Regions from separate parts of the Bacillus nitroreducens genome, predicted to be linked through region 2. Evidence: predicted binding sites of a transcription regulator. Region 2 holds the regulator's gene; each other region holds the start of a gene.
The links. Region 2 encodes Rex, which represses fermentation and respiration genes when NADH is low (regulators of the CRP and FNR family bind a similar motif). Its sites were predicted from a motif close to TTGTGAAATATTTCACAA; they were not measured.
Positions count from the first base shown of each region.

Region 1: the regulator Rex is predicted to act here: its motif matches at 1,917-1,934, upstream of nadC (carboxylating nicotinate-nucleotide diphosphorylase).
Region 3: the regulator Rex is predicted to act here: its motif matches at 2,068-2,085, upstream of ACWPVE_RS02545 (TIGR04053 family radical SAM/SPASM domain-containing protein).
Region 4: the regulator Rex is predicted to act here: its motif matches at 2,265-2,282, upstream of ACWPVE_RS12935 (DUF438 domain-containing protein).

Region 1 is NZ_CAXHYI020000001.1:327,490-331,682, reverse strand. It holds gene ACWPVE_RS01685 (TAXI family TRAP transporter solute-binding subunit) at 1-974, opposite strand, end outside; gene nadC (carboxylating nicotinate-nucleotide diphosphorylase) at 1,028-1,891, opposite strand; gene ACWPVE_RS01675 (aminopeptidase) at 2,143-3,375, opposite strand; gene ACWPVE_RS01670 (DUF1648 domain-containing protein) at 3,570-4,070, shown strand; gene ACWPVE_RS01665 (copper homeostasis protein CutC) at 4,110-4,193, shown strand, end outside.
Region 2 is NZ_CAXHYI020000003.1:764,197-768,389, reverse strand. It holds gene ACWPVE_RS07530 (ABC-F family ATP-binding cassette domain-containing protein) at 1-820, opposite strand, end outside; gene moaC (cyclic pyranopterin monophosphate synthase MoaC) at 954-1,442, shown strand; gene ACWPVE_RS07520 (redox-sensing transcriptional repressor Rex) at 1,461-2,102, shown strand; gene ACWPVE_RS07515 (twin-arginine translocase TatA/TatE family subunit) at 2,133-2,324, shown strand; gene tatC (twin-arginine translocase subunit TatC) at 2,341-3,090, shown strand; gene ACWPVE_RS07505 (YdiK family protein) at 3,240-3,443, opposite strand; gene ACWPVE_RS07500 (CPBP family intramembrane glutamic endopeptidase) at 3,447-4,184, opposite strand.
Region 3 is NZ_CAXHYI020000001.1:516,570-520,762, reverse strand. It holds gene ACWPVE_RS02560 (DUF2249 domain-containing protein) at 1-227, shown strand, start outside; gene ACWPVE_RS02555 (molybdenum cofactor guanylyltransferase) at 774-1,400, shown strand; gene ACWPVE_RS02550 (DUF5316 domain-containing protein) at 1,551-1,844, shown strand; gene ACWPVE_RS02545 (TIGR04053 family radical SAM/SPASM domain-containing protein) at 2,169-3,290, shown strand; gene ACWPVE_RS02540 (Crp/Fnr family transcriptional regulator) at 3,517-4,193, opposite strand, start outside.
Region 4 is NZ_CAXHYI020000003.1:1,887,618-1,891,810, forward strand. It holds gene ACWPVE_RS12920 (LytR/AlgR family response regulator transcription factor) at 1-10, shown strand, start outside; gene ACWPVE_RS12925 (carbon starvation CstA family protein) at 164-1,615, shown strand; gene ACWPVE_RS12930 (HesB/YadR/YfhF family protein) at 1,937-2,233, shown strand; gene ACWPVE_RS12935 (DUF438 domain-containing protein) at 2,350-3,576, shown strand.

The sequences.
Region 1 (4,193 bases), on a different contig from region 2:
TTTGCACCAGGGTGAAGAGGGACTTTCCCAACTTTGCTCATGTTTTCTTCTGATAGTTTCTGAAATTCTTTATGAACTGTACCTAAGTATTCAAAATTTTCATAGATGGATTTCGTCATTCGATACACTTCATTTTCAGGAACATCTTTATGAACAATTAAAATAGCAGGAGTATAGACTGTGGATATATCTTCATTTAAAAAGTCATAACTACCTGCAGGAATCGTACCTTGTTCCATCCCTAGTTTTTCTGCTACAGATTGAAGCACTTCATGATCCATCGTGATAAATTTCATGTCGTTTGTAATGGCCGCTTCTAAAATATCACTCGAAGGAACAGATACTGCATCACCAGTTGTATCTATGCGATTATCTGCCATTAGTTCAAAGGTAGCTGCGCCACTTAAATGATCAACAGATCCACCCCAAGATTTTATATCATTATAGGTTACACCGTACTCTTCTAAAATCGTTCGTGTAATGATTTCACCTGCTGAACCTTTTTGATCAACAGCTAGTCGTATTGGTGCTTTCGTTGCGACGACCTCATCGAATGAATCAAATTCGACATTCGCCCTTGCGATCAATTGATAATAATTTGCTGGGATAACAACACTGATTGCTCGGATATCTGGATAGGCGACTTTATATGGTTCTGTTCCTTTGAATGCGGAATAGGCTGTCATGGCATAGGAGATTCCGTATGGAACTGTATTCGTGCCGACACTAGCCGGATTTTCCACAATTCCACCTGGTTCTACTGTTACAAGTGCCCCTTTATTTTCCCGGCGAATACTTTCTGCGATACCTTCAGTAAAGACTGACCAAGCACCACCTGTTCGCCCACCAATGATGGTTGTTTTGATTTCTTCTGAACGATCGATAGACACGGCTCCAACTTTATTCATGCACCCAGCAAGAAGCAAACTACAAATGATTAAAAGAACTGGTAAGGTCCAATTTCTGTTAGACATTCCTTTTTACCCCCAAAGGTTACGTTAATAATTAAAAATCAATTCGTCTTGTACTATTTCGCAGATAAAGAAGACTTTTTGTTTCCTTCTTTCACTTGCAAACTAATATCAAGTGCTTTTACAGAATGTGTTAAAAATCCTAATGAAATATACTGGACACCTGTCCCCGAGTAGGTTGCTAAGTTTTCTAACGTAATTCCCCCTGAGGCCTCAGTTGTAATTCCTTTCGGCACCAATTGAGAGAATTCCCTGACTTCTTCTGGACTGCGATTATCAAACATGATGACATCAGCACCAGCTGCGATCGCTTCCAATACTTCCTCCTTATTTTCCGTTTCAACTTCAATTTTTACCATATGGCCAATCTTTTCACGTACGGCTTGCACAGCTTTCGTAATCGAACCACAATAAGCGATGTGGTTATCCTTAATCATCACACCATCATATAGACCAAAACGGTGGTTTTTTCCTCCGCCAGAGACAACCGCATATTTATCTAACATTCTCAGTCCAGGCGTTGTTTTTCTCGTATCACAAATGTGAATGGAAGGGTCGTTTAAAGCCTCCACACATCTGTTCGTTGTCGTTGCAATTCCACTCATTCGTTGAATAAGATTTAAAATGACTCTCTCACCAGTTAGAAGATGGGATGTCGGACCGGTTACCGTGGCAATTGTATCACCAGATTTGACGCGATCTCCGTCAGCAAAACGCAATTCCACTTGAATGGTCGAATCTAAAAGATGGTACGCTTCTTTTATAATAGATAACCCAGAGATGATCCCATTCTCTTTCGCAATAAATACACCTTGACTTGTTTGTTCGATGGGAAAAATCGATTGACTTGTTATGTCCAGTTCACCAATATCCTCAAGTAAAAATTCTTGTAACATTTTACGCAATTTGACTATATTCATAGTTTGCCTCCTACATGTAATAAGTTTGATAATAATTTCACAAACTTAGGTAAAATAATTTGAAAAAACAATATGGACCGTAAAGGTGTTTTAACAACTGTCTTGTCACCTATATTTACACAAAACAACATGAATTTCAATAGAATCGTAAAATAAAATTTACATTGGATGATTGTGGAGGTGAAGGAGAGGGGGGACCAGAATGAAAAAGGCACCGTTAGGATACATCCCAATGGTGCCTGTTATGAAGATTAAAATGCCCAGTTACCTTTACGGAAGACAGGTTCAACGGTACCGTCCGCTGTGATGCCATCGATATCCATTTCTGCTGAACCGACCATGAAGTCCACATGTGTAATACTGGAGTTTACTCCTTTTTCCGCGAGTTCTTCACGTGACATTGTTTTACCACCTTCAATACAGAAGGCATATGCATTTCCAATCGCAAAATGATTGGATGCATTTTCATCGAATAGCGTATTGTAAAATAGAACTTTCGATTGTGAAATAGGTGAATTATGCGGAACAAGAGCAACCTCACCTAAATAATGACTGCCTTCATCCGTTTCCACCAGTCGTTTCAATGTATCTTCGCCTGTTTCAGCCTTGATACCAACGATTCGTCCTTTTTCAAAAGTTAAGGTAAAGTTGTCAATTAAACTTCCACCGTAATTAAGTGGCTTTGTACTGCTTACATACCCATTGACACCTTCTTTATTGGGAACGGTAAATACTTCTTCCGTCGGCATATTAGCAACGAACTGAATCTTTTGCTCGTTTTCACCTCCACCGCCGATCCAAACGTGGTTCTCAGGCAGTTCCACCACTAAATCGGTTCCAGGTGCTTTATAATGTAACTTCTTATACTTTTTGTTGTTCATGTATTCAACCTTTGCATGCAGTGTTGCATTGTGTTCTTTCCATGCTTGAACAGGATCCTCGACATCTACACGAGTAGCCTGGAAAATCGCATCCCATAATTTTTCAACTTGCTCATCAGAAGAGAGGTCAGGGAAAACTTTTTTCGCCCAGCTTTCTGAAGGGACGGCAATAACGGACCAGCTTACTTTATCTGCTTGCGCATAATTACGGTATTTCTCTAACGCCTGACCTGCCGTTTTGTTGGCGTTTGCAATCCGATCAGGATTAACACCTTTAAGCAAATCAGGGTTTGAAGATATGATAGATAAAAAGGCAGCTCCACCTTCTGCAAGTTCTTCCATCCCTTTTGCTTTCCACATTGGGTAATCAAGAAATGCTTCATCTGGTGCAAGGTCAAAACGGGTTCGTGTGATTTCGTCATCATTCCACTCAATATATACGTTTCTTGCCCCAGCCTCATAGGCCTTTCTCACAACTTTACGTACATATTCAACAGCGGAAATCGGCGCATTTATGAAAAGATTTTGTCCCTTTTGGACATTCACACCGACCCGAACAGCTAAGTCAGCATATTTATCCAGCATTTGTTCGAACTTTGTCATCTCAATTCTCCTTTGAATCGTACTACTTCTAGCACGAAAGTATGTATTTCCCTTTTTAGTTTATCAGAAACGATACCACACGGGAACTAGGAACCAGTGGGAAGGTACCACTGAATCCTGTTGAGATTTGCTTTTAAAATGAAACCCTCCAGGCTCATTTACCGTATACTTTATGAAGGGAAAGGGGGATTTTTATGGCGAACAATCCAGTGCTTAAACGACGAAAAACCTTATCTGAAAAAATTTTAGAGATACTCTCCATTCTTTTATTAGTTGGAATGTATATTTTTATTATTGTAAATTGGAGTGAAATTCCAAATCGAGTACCCACTCATTTTAACATTGCGGGGGAGCCAGATAGTTGGGGTGGAAAAGGCAGTATTCTCATCCTTCCAATCATAGCGACCTTTTTATTTAAAACGATGTTCATCTTAAGTAAGTTTCCACATGTACATAATTACCCTGTGAAAGTGACACCAGAAAATGCAGAAGGGCTCTATAAAGCCTCACAAAAAATGCTAATCACGACGAACTTCTTTATCACCTTATTTTTAGGAATTGGGGTATGGGAATCGATCACTGTCGCTCAAGGAAAAGAAGGGTTAGGCATGTGGTATATGATTGGAATGCTCCTGTCTATTTTTGGAACAATGGGTTACTATATGTACAAGATGTTCAAACTACGTAATAAATGAACTGTCTACGTGGTTTCAAACTGATAGGAGGAAGCAAGAATGGTTATAGAAGTCATTGTTCAGAATAGGGAAGATGCAGTTACGGCTGAAGCACATGGCGCAAGCAGATTAGAGCTAGTAAGT
Region 2 (4,193 bases):
CGACTTCATCTTGTTGCTTTTCATATTTTTTCAGTTCAAGCTCATAGTTTTCAGCTTTGAGTTTTAAGTAGTTACTATAGTTTCCGACATATCGAGTGCTTGTATGTCGTGATATCTCATAGACTTGATTGACCACTTTATCAAGGAAGTAACGATCATGAGACACGATTAACAGTGCGCCAGGATATCCTTGAAGATATTGTTCTAGCCAAGTTAGGGTGTTAATATCAAGGTGGTTAGTGGGCTCGTCAAGAATTAATAAATCTGGTTTTGATAGTAATAGTTTACAAAGAGCAAGACGTGTCTTTTGACCACCACTTAAGCTAGAAATTTTCGTTTGGTAGTCTTCTTCTGTAAAATTAAAACCATGTAAAATGGATCGAATATCAGCTTCGTATTGATAGCCGCCCATTTCTTTAAAGTTAACTTGAAGCTGATCATATTCCTCTAGCAATTTTTGATAATCGATTGGATTTTCAAATAGAGAAGGATCTCCCATTTTTACTTCAAGGGTTCTAATGTCTTTTTCAAGCTTTTGTAAGGGTGCAAATACGGTTAGCATTTCCTCCCAGATGGTGAGTGTTGATTCAAGTCCAGTATCTTGAGCGAGATAATCGATTGTGACACTTTTAGGCTTAATAATCTCGCCGCCATCATGAGACATCTGACCTGCTATAATTTTTAAAAGTGTTGATTTTCCAGCGCCGTTTCGACCAACAATAGCAATTCGGTCACGTGTTTGTACTTCTAACTTTATATTCGATAAAATAAGATCAGCAGCAAAATATTTTTTGAGCTGATTTACTTGTAGTAAAATCATACTATTTCACCTCTTGTTTCTACCAACAGTGTATCTTATATTATCGTAAGAGAGCAACTGCAATGATAATGTTCACACACGTTTCGCAGACAGATGTGGTAAAATAGTGTATAGTTTATGGGAGGGTCGATAGATGTCAGCATTTACCCATTTTAATGAGCAGGGTCGAGCTAAGATGGTCGACATTACGGAGAAGTCAGATACAGTCCGTACAGCTATTGCAAAATCTAGTATAACTGTAAATAAAATGATTTATGAGCAAATCGTAAATAATGAGATTAGCAAGGGTGATGTTCTTGCAGTATCACAGGTTGCAGGGATTATGGCAGCCAAAAAGACGTCAGATCTCATTCCGATGTGCCATCCATTGGCATTGAAGGGCGTCGATATTTCATTCAGTTGGACAGTAGGAGACGAATATATTCTTCATATTACGGTTGAAGTAAAGACAAAGGGTAGCACGGGAGTAGAAATGGAAGCACTTACGGCTGCTTCTGTCTGCGCTTTAACAGTTTATGATATGTGTAAAGCAGTTGATAAAGGGATGGTCATTGGACCAACCTACCTAGCAGAAAAAACTGGTGGAAAGAATGGAGATTTCAAAAGGGAATTTAAAGGCTAGTAGTGGGGGAATATACACATGAATCTGGAACAATCAAAAATACCACAAGCAACTGCCAAAAGGCTACCACTTTATTATCGGTTTCTGAAAAACTTGCATGCGTCGGGGAAGCAAAGGGTGTCATCTGCAGAACTGAGTGAAGCGGTAAAGGTCGATTCTGCTACGATTAGGCGCGATTTTTCCTATTTTGGAGCGCTAGGAAAAAAAGGGTATGGCTATAATGTTAATTACTTATTATCCTTTTTTAGTAAAACGCTCGATCAGGATGAATTAACAAAAGTTGCACTAATTGGTGTAGGAAATTTAGGCACAGCATTTTTGAATTATAATTTTTCGAAGAATAATAATACAAAAATTGAGCTTGCGTTTGATGTGGATTATAATAAGGTAGGAAATAGTGTTGGTGGAGTCAAGGTACACCATTTAGATGATCTTGAAAAAGTATTGCCTGATGATGTAACAGTAGCGATCCTAACAGTACCTGTCGGCGCTGCCCAGGCGATTACGGATCGTCTTGTCGTTAAAGGCATAAAAGGTATCTTGAATTTTACACCAGCAAGAATCAATGTCCCTGAACATATTCGAGTTCATCATATTGATTTAGCTGTTGAGCTACAAGCACTTGTTTACTTTTTAAAGCATTATTCAAATGAGGAATAGAAACTTTTATTTGTGGGGAGGTGACTTACGATGGGAAGTCTCGGTTTCGGTAGTATCTTTTTAATTGTGGTTGCAGCATTACTCATTTTTGGACCTAAGAAGTTACCTGAGCTTGGAAAAGCAGCGGGGAATACTTTGCGTGAATTTAAAAACGCGACAAAAGGTTTAGCTGATGATGACGATGATGATGTTAAGAAGAAAGAATCTCATGATGTGAAGTAATGATAGGATGAGTCATATGAACGAAAAAGAAATGTCCGTCTACGATCATATTGGTGAGCTACGAAAACGACTGATTTATGTAGTCGTTTTCTTCTTCATAGTTGCATTAGGGAGCTTTTTTCTCGCCGAGCCTGTAATTGTTTATTTGCAAAACGCGGAAGAAGCGAAAGAGCTAACGATGAATGCTTTCCGTATGACAGATCCGATTAAAATTTATATGCAATTTGCGTTTATTATAGCGTTAGTTATCTCGTCGCCTTTTTTACTTTATCAACTTTGGGCATTTATTAGTCCAGGTTTGTATGAGAAGGAACGGAAGGTAACACTAAGTTATATTCCAATCTCTGTTTTTTTATTTTTAGTAGGAATCTCATTCTCTTATTTTATTTTGTTTCCGTTTGTTGTGAACTTTATGTCCAGATTAGCGGTACGACTTGATATTAATCAAGTGATAGGAATTAATGAATACTTTCAATTTCTGTTACAGCTTACCTTACCGTTCGGATTTTTGTTTCAGCTGCCAGTAATTGTGATGTTTTTAACAAGACTGGGAATTGTAACACCAATGTTTCTTTCTAAAATACGGAAGTATGCGTATTTTATACTTTTAGTCATCGGAGGGTTAATTACACCTCCCGAGTTAATCTCGCATTTAATGGTCACTGTACCGTTATTCGGACTATATGAAATTAGTATAATCGTATCAAGAAGTGCATATAGGAAAGCTTTGAAAGCGGAAATGATGGCTGCTAATAGTATGGAATAAAAAAGAAAAGCGGAAGTGCCTTGCTCAGCCCCGACAAGCATAAGAAAATCTGTCGAGAAGGTTGTGCTTTGACCTTCATGACAGATTGGCTAGACCCAGTGGGGCTAGGCGCTGTAGTTAGACAATAAAAAATAACCTCCGTTGTGAGGTTATTTTTTTGTGACTTTTTTTATTTTACTATGTAGGGAAAACATTCGGATGGCCATACCGAAGTCAAAGGTTGCAAACAGGACGAGAAAAATGGTGGAAAAGTTCCAGATTGTCTCCGTTGCAAAGCCAATCGCAAAATAAGTAAAAAGTGTTCCCATTAACGCGTAAAAGATGCCCATCGCAAAAGGTGAAGTTCTTCGCATATACTAAAAGCCTCCAATAAATGTTTGTTGCAGTTTCTCGGCTTGCTTCATAATCCTTTCTATATCATCAGCAAAAATCGTCTGAACAGCAACGACAAATGTATTCATCGCAACATGTGCAAAAATTGGTACAATGATCCGCTTAGTTTGTACATAAAGGAATGCAAAGGTGAAGCCCATCGCTGTATAAATAAGGATATGAGTAAAATCCATATGTACAGCAGCAAAAATTAAGGAACTAATTAAGCCCGATATGAAAAAGTTGAACTTTTTATATAATGATCCAAAAATAATTTGTCTAAAAATAATCTCTTCAAGTATTGGACCAATAATGGATACGACAATCACAAGTAGTGGAAGAGATTTCACAAGGGCCATAATTTCTTGCGTATTTTCTGAGCCTGGCTCAATTCCAAACAGGTGAATTTCGATGTTAGCCGCTAAAATTTGTGAAGTCATGGCCATAAATACACCTGCAATTGCCCACCCGATTGCTTCACCCTTAGAAGAACGTTCAAGGTTTTGATGTCTTTCCCTTATATCTTGTCGCAATAAAAATAAAACAATAGGGAGCGCTGCAACAAAACTAATAATTGTCCATGTCGCAATAATTGTGTTTTTAGCTTTGTCTGGATCCAAATCATCTCCAACGCCAAGAAACAAGAGAAGTGGGATCCCAAGAATTCCAGAAAACTGCATAATGATGTACGTTAAAATGACATACCAATATCTAATTTTCATGTAAATCTC
Region 3 (4,193 bases), on a different contig from region 2:
CAGCGAAAGTAAATGCACCAGATTATGCGCCGAAGGATAAACACCCAACTATTTTTAGAACATTTGACAGCTTAAAACCAGGTGAAATCATGGAGTTAACAAATGACCATGATCCAAGACCACTCCAATATCAATTTAAGATGGAACGCGGTGATGAGTTCACATGGGAATACCTAGAACAAGGTCCAGACATTTGGCGAGTTGCCATTGGTAAAAAACAAAATTGATAACTAAATACGATATCATTTAAAGTGTAGGCAAAGCTTTTTAAAGTTGCCTACACTTGTTTTTTATAGAAAGCCTTTTTAAAAGATTGGTGCTAATGAATAAAACAAACCTATTGATTGCAGCGTTAGGTGGTGACACCTCGAAAATGTCTTCATATATTCTTCGTGCGTAGGTTAATTCTAGGTAGTACTTCAAAGTCTGCTCACAAAAAGTGAGACTTTAGACCCCACAGGGGCGATTAGCGACTTGTCCAGTTGTAGCGGCAAGAAACTTGAGAAATTTCAACTCTTCCTACGAGGCAAAAAGCGCCTCTATGTCGGAGTCTCTGACACACAGGAAGTGCTAGTGCCGATTAGACATGAGGACGTGGCGATTTTCGTAGGGAATAAATTTGTTTAGAGTGCTAGCTGCTTCCACATTTCGTTAAGGTGGCTCAAAGTCACATACGCTTAAAGCGTCCATCTGAAGGGGAAATCTATAGTTTCTGTTTGGAAGACTGTTTCAATCATGCTACTATGGAGAAAACGTAAAAGGATGGTTCCAACATGACTAATTCAACATTCACAGGTATTGTTTTGGCAGGGGGACAGTCTAGAAGATTTGGTAGCCATAAGGCATTCGCGAAGCTTCATCAAAAATATTTTTATGAATACGCAATTAAAGCACTAGCAGAAAATGTGGATTCCCTCTATATTGTGAGTCATCCTGACTTAAAGGAACAATTTGAAAAACAAACACCTTTTCAAGTTGTTCAAGATGTACCTGAATTCCAAGGGTGTGGTCCACTAGCGGGAATGTTTACTGTTATGAAAAAGGGGGAAGCAAATTGGTACGTAATAATACCATGTGATACGCCTTTTGTGACAGACGATCTTGTAAAACAGTTAATGTCCTTTACGAATGACCTGAGTTATGATGCGATTGTTCCAATCATTTATGAAAGAAAGCAACCTTTAATAGCTGTCTATCATGCTAGGGTGGTAACTAAAATAGAAAGATTGTTGAAGAAAAATTTTTTAAAAATGAGCCAGTTATTAGAAGTATGCAAGGTTAAATATTTAACAGATCAAGACCTAGATCTGCAAGGAATGGAATTCGAAAATATCAATAATCAAACAGAGTTTAATAAAATTACACAAGTCCCTTTTCCTAATATAAGAAAAAAAGACTAATCACACCACGCTAGAGCGGCAGGTCTTCAGGCCCCACATCGTGTGGGCCCGAGTTGTTTTTGTATTAAAAATCAAGCTTATACACTCATAATTTTCTGAAAAGTATGATAAAATATGAATACAATGTCTTTATGAAGGAGGGATTGAAACTTGAGAGTAGGCTTGATATTAGGTATAGTATCCTCTGGCCTTTTACTAATTTTAGGTTTGTCTACTCATCAATTTGAAGCATATTCTGTTATTTCTGGGACATTTGGAATCATCTGCTTTTTGCTTGCAGGAATCGTATCTGATTCCTTTGTAGGGGGAGATCGGATGAGAGCAAATTACTACGTTGAAGATAAGCAATTCCGCAAAAAAAAGTTTAGATATTCCTATTTGTTTTTCCTCATGGGGGCTCCGAACCTACTGGTAGCTGTAGTGTTAACCCTCAATTACATTTAACACTTCTTCAGATTTTATTTTCTTCCATTTAGTAATACTATTATTTGTCTTACTTTAGGTGCCATCATAATCAAGCTGTTAAGACAATCGAATGAAAGTACCGCTATTTTATGTGAGCGCTTAAATAAAACTTTATAACTCTCACGGACGGCAAAGGTACCAGTGTTAGGTACAGGATGTTCTAGACAAGTAGCTGAATTTAAGGTACCTTGAGCTTTTTCAATTGTGAACAATTTGAAAAACCTCCGTCAACTGTGATGTGACTCACATTATTCACTATTTTATAGTGTTAAAATGGTGGACATTACAAGGGAGGTTTGCCTCATGTTTGAAAGAGATTATAATCAGGATCCATTTATTGTAATATGGGAGCTTACAAGAGCTTGTCAATTGAAGTGTCTACATTGTCGTGCGGAAGCACAGTATAAAAGAGATCCCCGAGAGCTTTCCTTTGAAGAAGGAAAAAATTTAATTGACCAAATATACGAAATGAATAATCCCATGCTTGTGTTTACGGGCGGGGATCCATTAATGCGCCCCGATGTGTATGATATCGCAGATTATGCTATTCAAAAAGGTGTGCGCGTCTCAATGACACCAAGTGCAACTCCTAATGTTACGAAAGAAGCTATTCAGAAAGCAAAAGAAGTCGGATTAGCACGTTGGGCGTTCAGTTTGGATGGTCCGACTGCTGAAATTCATGACCACTTCCGTGGAACAAATGGTTCTTTTGACTTAACCATGAAAGCTATTCAGTATTTACATGAGCTTGAAATTCCTATTCAGATAAATACGGTTATTTCAAGATATAATGTTCATGCATTAGATGATATGGCAAAATTAGTGGAGGACCTTGATTGTGTATTGTGGAGTGTGTTTTTCTTAGTTCCTACAGGAAGAGGTAAGGAAACAGATATGATCTCACCTGTAGAACACGAAAAGGTGTTTCGCTGGTTATATGATTTAAGTAAACGGGTAAAATTTGATATTAAAACAACAGCTGCACAGCACTATCGACGTGTGGTAATCCAGTCTAAGATGCGTGAGACAAAAGATACAGAACAACAAATTCGCTATGAAGATGCACTCATGCAAGGTAAGACAGGGAAAATCGATGGACTTGGAAGAGCACCTCAAGGTGTAAACGATGGCAATGGATTCGTGTTTATTTCTCATACAGGGGATGTATATCCAAGTGGCTTGTTACCAGTAATAGCAGGAAATGTAAGGGAAACTCCCTTGGCTGAAATTTATCGTGAATCCCCAATTTTTAAAGATTTGCGTAATCCAGATAAATATAAAGGAAAATGTGGCGTTTGTGAATTTAGACATGTATGTGGTGGATCGCGTTCTCGAGCTTATGCTATGACAGGGGATTACATGGAGAGCGAGCCATTCTGTGTATATATTCCAAAAGCCCTTCGCAAAAAAGAAAACACAATCTGAAGGCAAAGAATCCTGTTAGCAAGCTTTTTCTTGTGCTGTTTTTGAATCCAGTATGGTTAGGATTCGAACTCCATGCACAGAATGTATGGCCTTAAACTAAAATTGAGACACTTTACCCTCTCATTTTTATTGTATCTACGATTAGCTTATGACCTCAAGCTGACGGCGTCTGGAACTAGACAAACGAGAAGACCCAGGAATCTATGGGTCTTTTCGCTTTTTATGGTTATTCAATACTACAATATTTTGCAGGACACTCTTCACATTGTATTTCATTTTTTATGTAAGCTAAATCATGAATGGTAATATAGCCTCTCGAGACGGTGATGATCCCTTTAACCCTTAGCTCATGTAGCATACGGTTTACACTTTCCCTTGTTGTTGCGCAAAAATTAGCAAGCTCTTGATTCGTTAAATGTAGGTCAATAAAGACACCATTTTCCTTTTGAATCCCATAACTATTGGTCATTCTAATTAACGTTGAATACATTGCCCCTTTTTTGCCAAGTAAAACGAGGTCTCTAAATTTTGTTTGTGTTTTTCGAAAATGGTCACTCATCCATTTCATGAATTCAAATGCCAAGGAAGTATTTTCAAAGAGTTTCCTTTCTAATTCATCTTTTTGAATGACTGCAATCTCACTATCTTCTAATATTCTGCAATCAAATAAATACTTCGGTTCGTCTGTAAACAATGTTAACTCCCCAACAATTTCATTTTGACTGCAGATTCGTAAGGATAGTTCATTCCCATCGGCTGTCCCTTTGCTTACTTTTAAACGGCCTGACAGAATGAGATAGAGCTCTGAAGCCTTCATTCCTTCACGGAATAGATATTGTCCCTTTTCCATATGTATGACGTGATCAGCTGATTGTAATAGTTCTGTTAATTCATTTGAGAGCG
Region 4 (4,193 bases), 1.1 Mb from region 2:
GGAAATTTAATAATTGTCTTTATGCATGATAGTTCATAAATTTGACACGTTATTGTCAAATTTCGACCTTTTAATCTTAAAACCCCCTATTGTCCTACTAAAATACTATAATACATGTAAACGCATTCATTTATATTAATAAAGGGATAAGGGGGATATAGATATGATTACATTTTTAGTGAGTATTGCATTGCTGGTCATTGGATACTTTACGTATGGAAAATATGTTGAAAAAGTATTCGGGGTTAAGGAAGAACGACCTACACCCGCATATGTAAATGCTGATGGTGTTGACTACATTCCAATGAGCACAAAGAAGAACTCCATGATTCAGTTACTGAATATTGCAGGTACTGGACCTGTTTTCGGGCCAATAATGGGAGCGCTTTACGGACCGGTTGCATTCATTTGGATTGTTGTTGGCTGTATTTTCGCAGGTGCGGTTCATGATTATTTAACTGGAATGATTTCTATTCGCAACAAAGGGGCACATTTACCAGAGCTTGCTACCAAATTTTTAGGTAAAGCTATGAAGCACGTGGTTAATGCATTTGCAGTTTTACTTCTATTATTAGTTGGAACCGTTTTCGTTTCGACGCCAGCTAGTCTTTTAAATCTATTACTTGATGGAAAAGTAGCTTTAGGAATTCTAATTGCAGCGATATTTGTTTATTATATTTTGGCTACTCTATTACCAGTTGATAAAATTATTGGACGCCTTTATCCATGGTTTGGAGCAATCCTTTTAATTAGTGCAGTTGGAATTGGTATTGGGTTAATCGTGAAGGGAGCGCCTATTCCAGAGCTTTCATTATCAAATTTCCATCCTGATAATGCGCCAATCTTCCCGTTATTATTCTTTACGATCACTTGTGGTGCTTTATCTGGATTCCATGCTACACAAACACCAATTATTTCTCGTACAACACAAAAAGAAAAACAAGGTCGTAAAATTTTCTACGGTATGATGATTGCAGAAGGTATTATCGCAATGATTTGGGCAGCAGCAGCAATGAGCTTGTTCGATGGGTACGGTGGTCTGCAAGAACTTCTTGCAGCTGGTGGACCAGGAGCAATCGTAAGTGAAGTTTCAACCTTAATGTTAGGTGCTATTGGTGGAACTTTAGCTGTACTTGGAGTTATTGTATTACCGATTACATCTGGTGATACAGCATTCCGTAGTGCACGTATGATAATCGCTGAATATTTGAATATGGCTCAAAAGAAAATTTCAAGTCGCTTATGGATTGCTATTCCTTTATTCGCAATCTCAGTCGTTCTTACTCAAATCGATTTCAATATTCTTTGGAGATACTTTAGTTGGGCAAACCAAGCAACTGCAGTAATCGCATTGTTTGTAGGGGCAATGTATTTATATATTGCGAAAAAGAACTACTGGATTTCACTTATTCCAGGAACGTTTATGTTAACAATGGTTATTACGTATATCTTGAATGCTCAGATTGGATTCCGTTTACCTATGGATATTGCATGGTACGGTGGATTTGCAGGTACTGTAATCTTACTAGTTCTATTCTTCCGACAAGCGAAGAAAGCACGTGCGGCAAACCTACCGCTTGAAGAAGATATTTCTAATTATAACAGGGTGGCCTAAATGGGATGCTGTAGCCCCGAATATCGAAAAATAGTCGAGGAGCAAGAGCACAAGGTCAATCAAAGTAGGAACAACAAGATACCTATTTGGGGTAAAGTTGTGAGTATAGCCATTGTGGTGTGTGCAACCATCCTGTTTGTTCTACTATAAAAAATGTTACAAGTGCACGCAGTCGATCATGATTGTGTGCACTTGTTGCGTTTTCACAAAAAGTTCAGTACTTTACGTTTCTCTTCTTCTTGAAACTTTAGTAGTATTAAGCTAATAAAGTCCAAATTTTTCGCGTACAATATCAGAAGGACAATTGGGAGGTACGTTATAATGGAAATGACAATAAGCGATGCTGCTGTGAAATGGTTTAAAGAAGATGTAAGTGTAAAAAATGGGGATACTGTTCGATTTTATCCGATGTTCTATGGATCGAGTCCCGTGCAAGAAAAATATTCATTAGCATTCTCAACACATGATGAACCCATTCAAATTCATACAAGCCATAAAATCGAAGATATTGAATTTTATGTTGAAGAGGATGACGTCTGGTTCTTTAATGGTCATAACCTAATTGTTGATTATAATCCTGATAAAGATGAATTGGAGTATCAATACCCAAAACCATAAGCTCACATTTGTGAGCTTTATTTATTTTTTGATGTGATAAGCATCACGAACCTTTTTCTCAAACTATGCTAATTTCAAGATAATAATCGTTTTTCACATAAGAAAGGAGAATTTGTGTGAGTGAACTTATCAATAATCGTGAAAAAAATATAATCCATGACAAGGAAAGAGAGTCTCTTATCAAACAAAGCTTTTTGGAGCTACGTCAGGGGAAATCGGTAGAAGAAATCAAATCCAAATTAGTTGAAAAAATTGGCTATATTACGATAGAAGAGGTGACAAAGCTGCAGCATGTGATGGTGCAAGAGGAGAACATTCAACCACATGAAGCAACGGAAATTCGTTCAAGACATCGGGAAATTTTTAAGGAGCTAATACAAGAAAGTAGGACAATTTTTCCAGAGGATCAACCAGGGCATCCTGTACATACATTTAAGCTTGAAAATAGGGAGCTTGAAAAACATGTAAATGAAAAAGTACTGAAACATTTACAAGCTTTTGAACAGGCTGATCATGAAGAGAATCGGTTAAAATTACTTGAAGATTGCAATCTCTTATTGGATATTGGTAAGCATTATGAGCGTAAGGAACAACTTCTTTTTCGATACTTAGAAAAGTACGGCATTTATGGACCAACGAATATGATGTGGAAAATTGATGACTTTATCCGAGATGCCATTAAGGAAGCTAAAAAATTATTATCAAATTACAATGGCGACAAACAGTCAGTGATTGAGGTGGTCAACTTTTTCAGTGAACAGATTCATGAAATGATTTATCGTGAAGAAAATATCCTGTTCCCAATGTCAGTAAATCATTTAACTGAGGATGAATGGTTAAAAATTGCGCATGAAAGTGATGAAATCGGGTTTTGTTTGATTTCACCCAATGATTGGAAGCCAAAAAGAAGTATAATAGAGGATGACCAGGTTGCCACTAATGGCTTTATAAAAATGGAAACGGGCCTCTTGTCCCTAAAACAGTTAGAATTAATGTTAAATCATTTACCAGTTGACATTACGTTTATTGATAAAGACGATGTTGTTCGATATTTTTCAAAAGGAAAAGAGCGTATTTTTGCAAGAACAAAGGCTGTTATTGGTAGAACCGTACAAAATTGTCATCCACCAAGGAGTGTTCATATTGTAGAGGATTTACTCGATGACTTTAAAGCAGGAAGAAAAGATGTCGAAGATTTTTGGATCAATACAAAAGGAAAATATGTGTATATCCGATATTTTGCCGTTCGTGATGAAACGGGCGAATATATTGGCACAATGGAATTCTCTCAAAACATTGCCCCAATCCAGAAAATCGAAGGAGAAAAAAGGATTTTATCATAGAAACGAAAAAAATGCTGATGAAAAAGGAGGCAGCTGAAAAACTTACGTTTTTTATAGGTGATTAAATTGATAAATCAAAAAAGACGACTAAAATTCATTTTTTGAATTAAAAGTCGTCTTTTTTATGCATATGATACCATTTTACCCTGGGTTATTACCCTAATAGTTTTAAAATCCGCTTTATATTTACTGTAAATATCGCCATGGCACCTTGTAATTCCATGCCAATTAGACCCGAGGATTTCGCTACATCATACCCGTGTCTGTGTTTTAATTCGCTATTTAGTATTAAATCAAATGTACATACTGAACAGATGGAATTTCAGGAAAGCGACTATTTTAAAGATAAATCCAAAGAGCGTTATAAAATAGAAGCTAAAGGTATTATTTTCTCAAATTCAGAGAAAATAATACCTTGTTAACTAATGTTGATTGGAGCGGAAGGCACGAGACTCCTGCGGGAAAAGCGTGGCCAGGGGAGACCCCGCAGGAGCACAGCGACGAGGAGGCTCCCGGACCGCTCGCGGAAAGCGAGTGGCTGCAGCGGAAATCAACACCAATTTTTAGAAAGGGACTTTTTCAGTGCCCTCTGAAAAAGTCAGCATTTTTTTATTGTC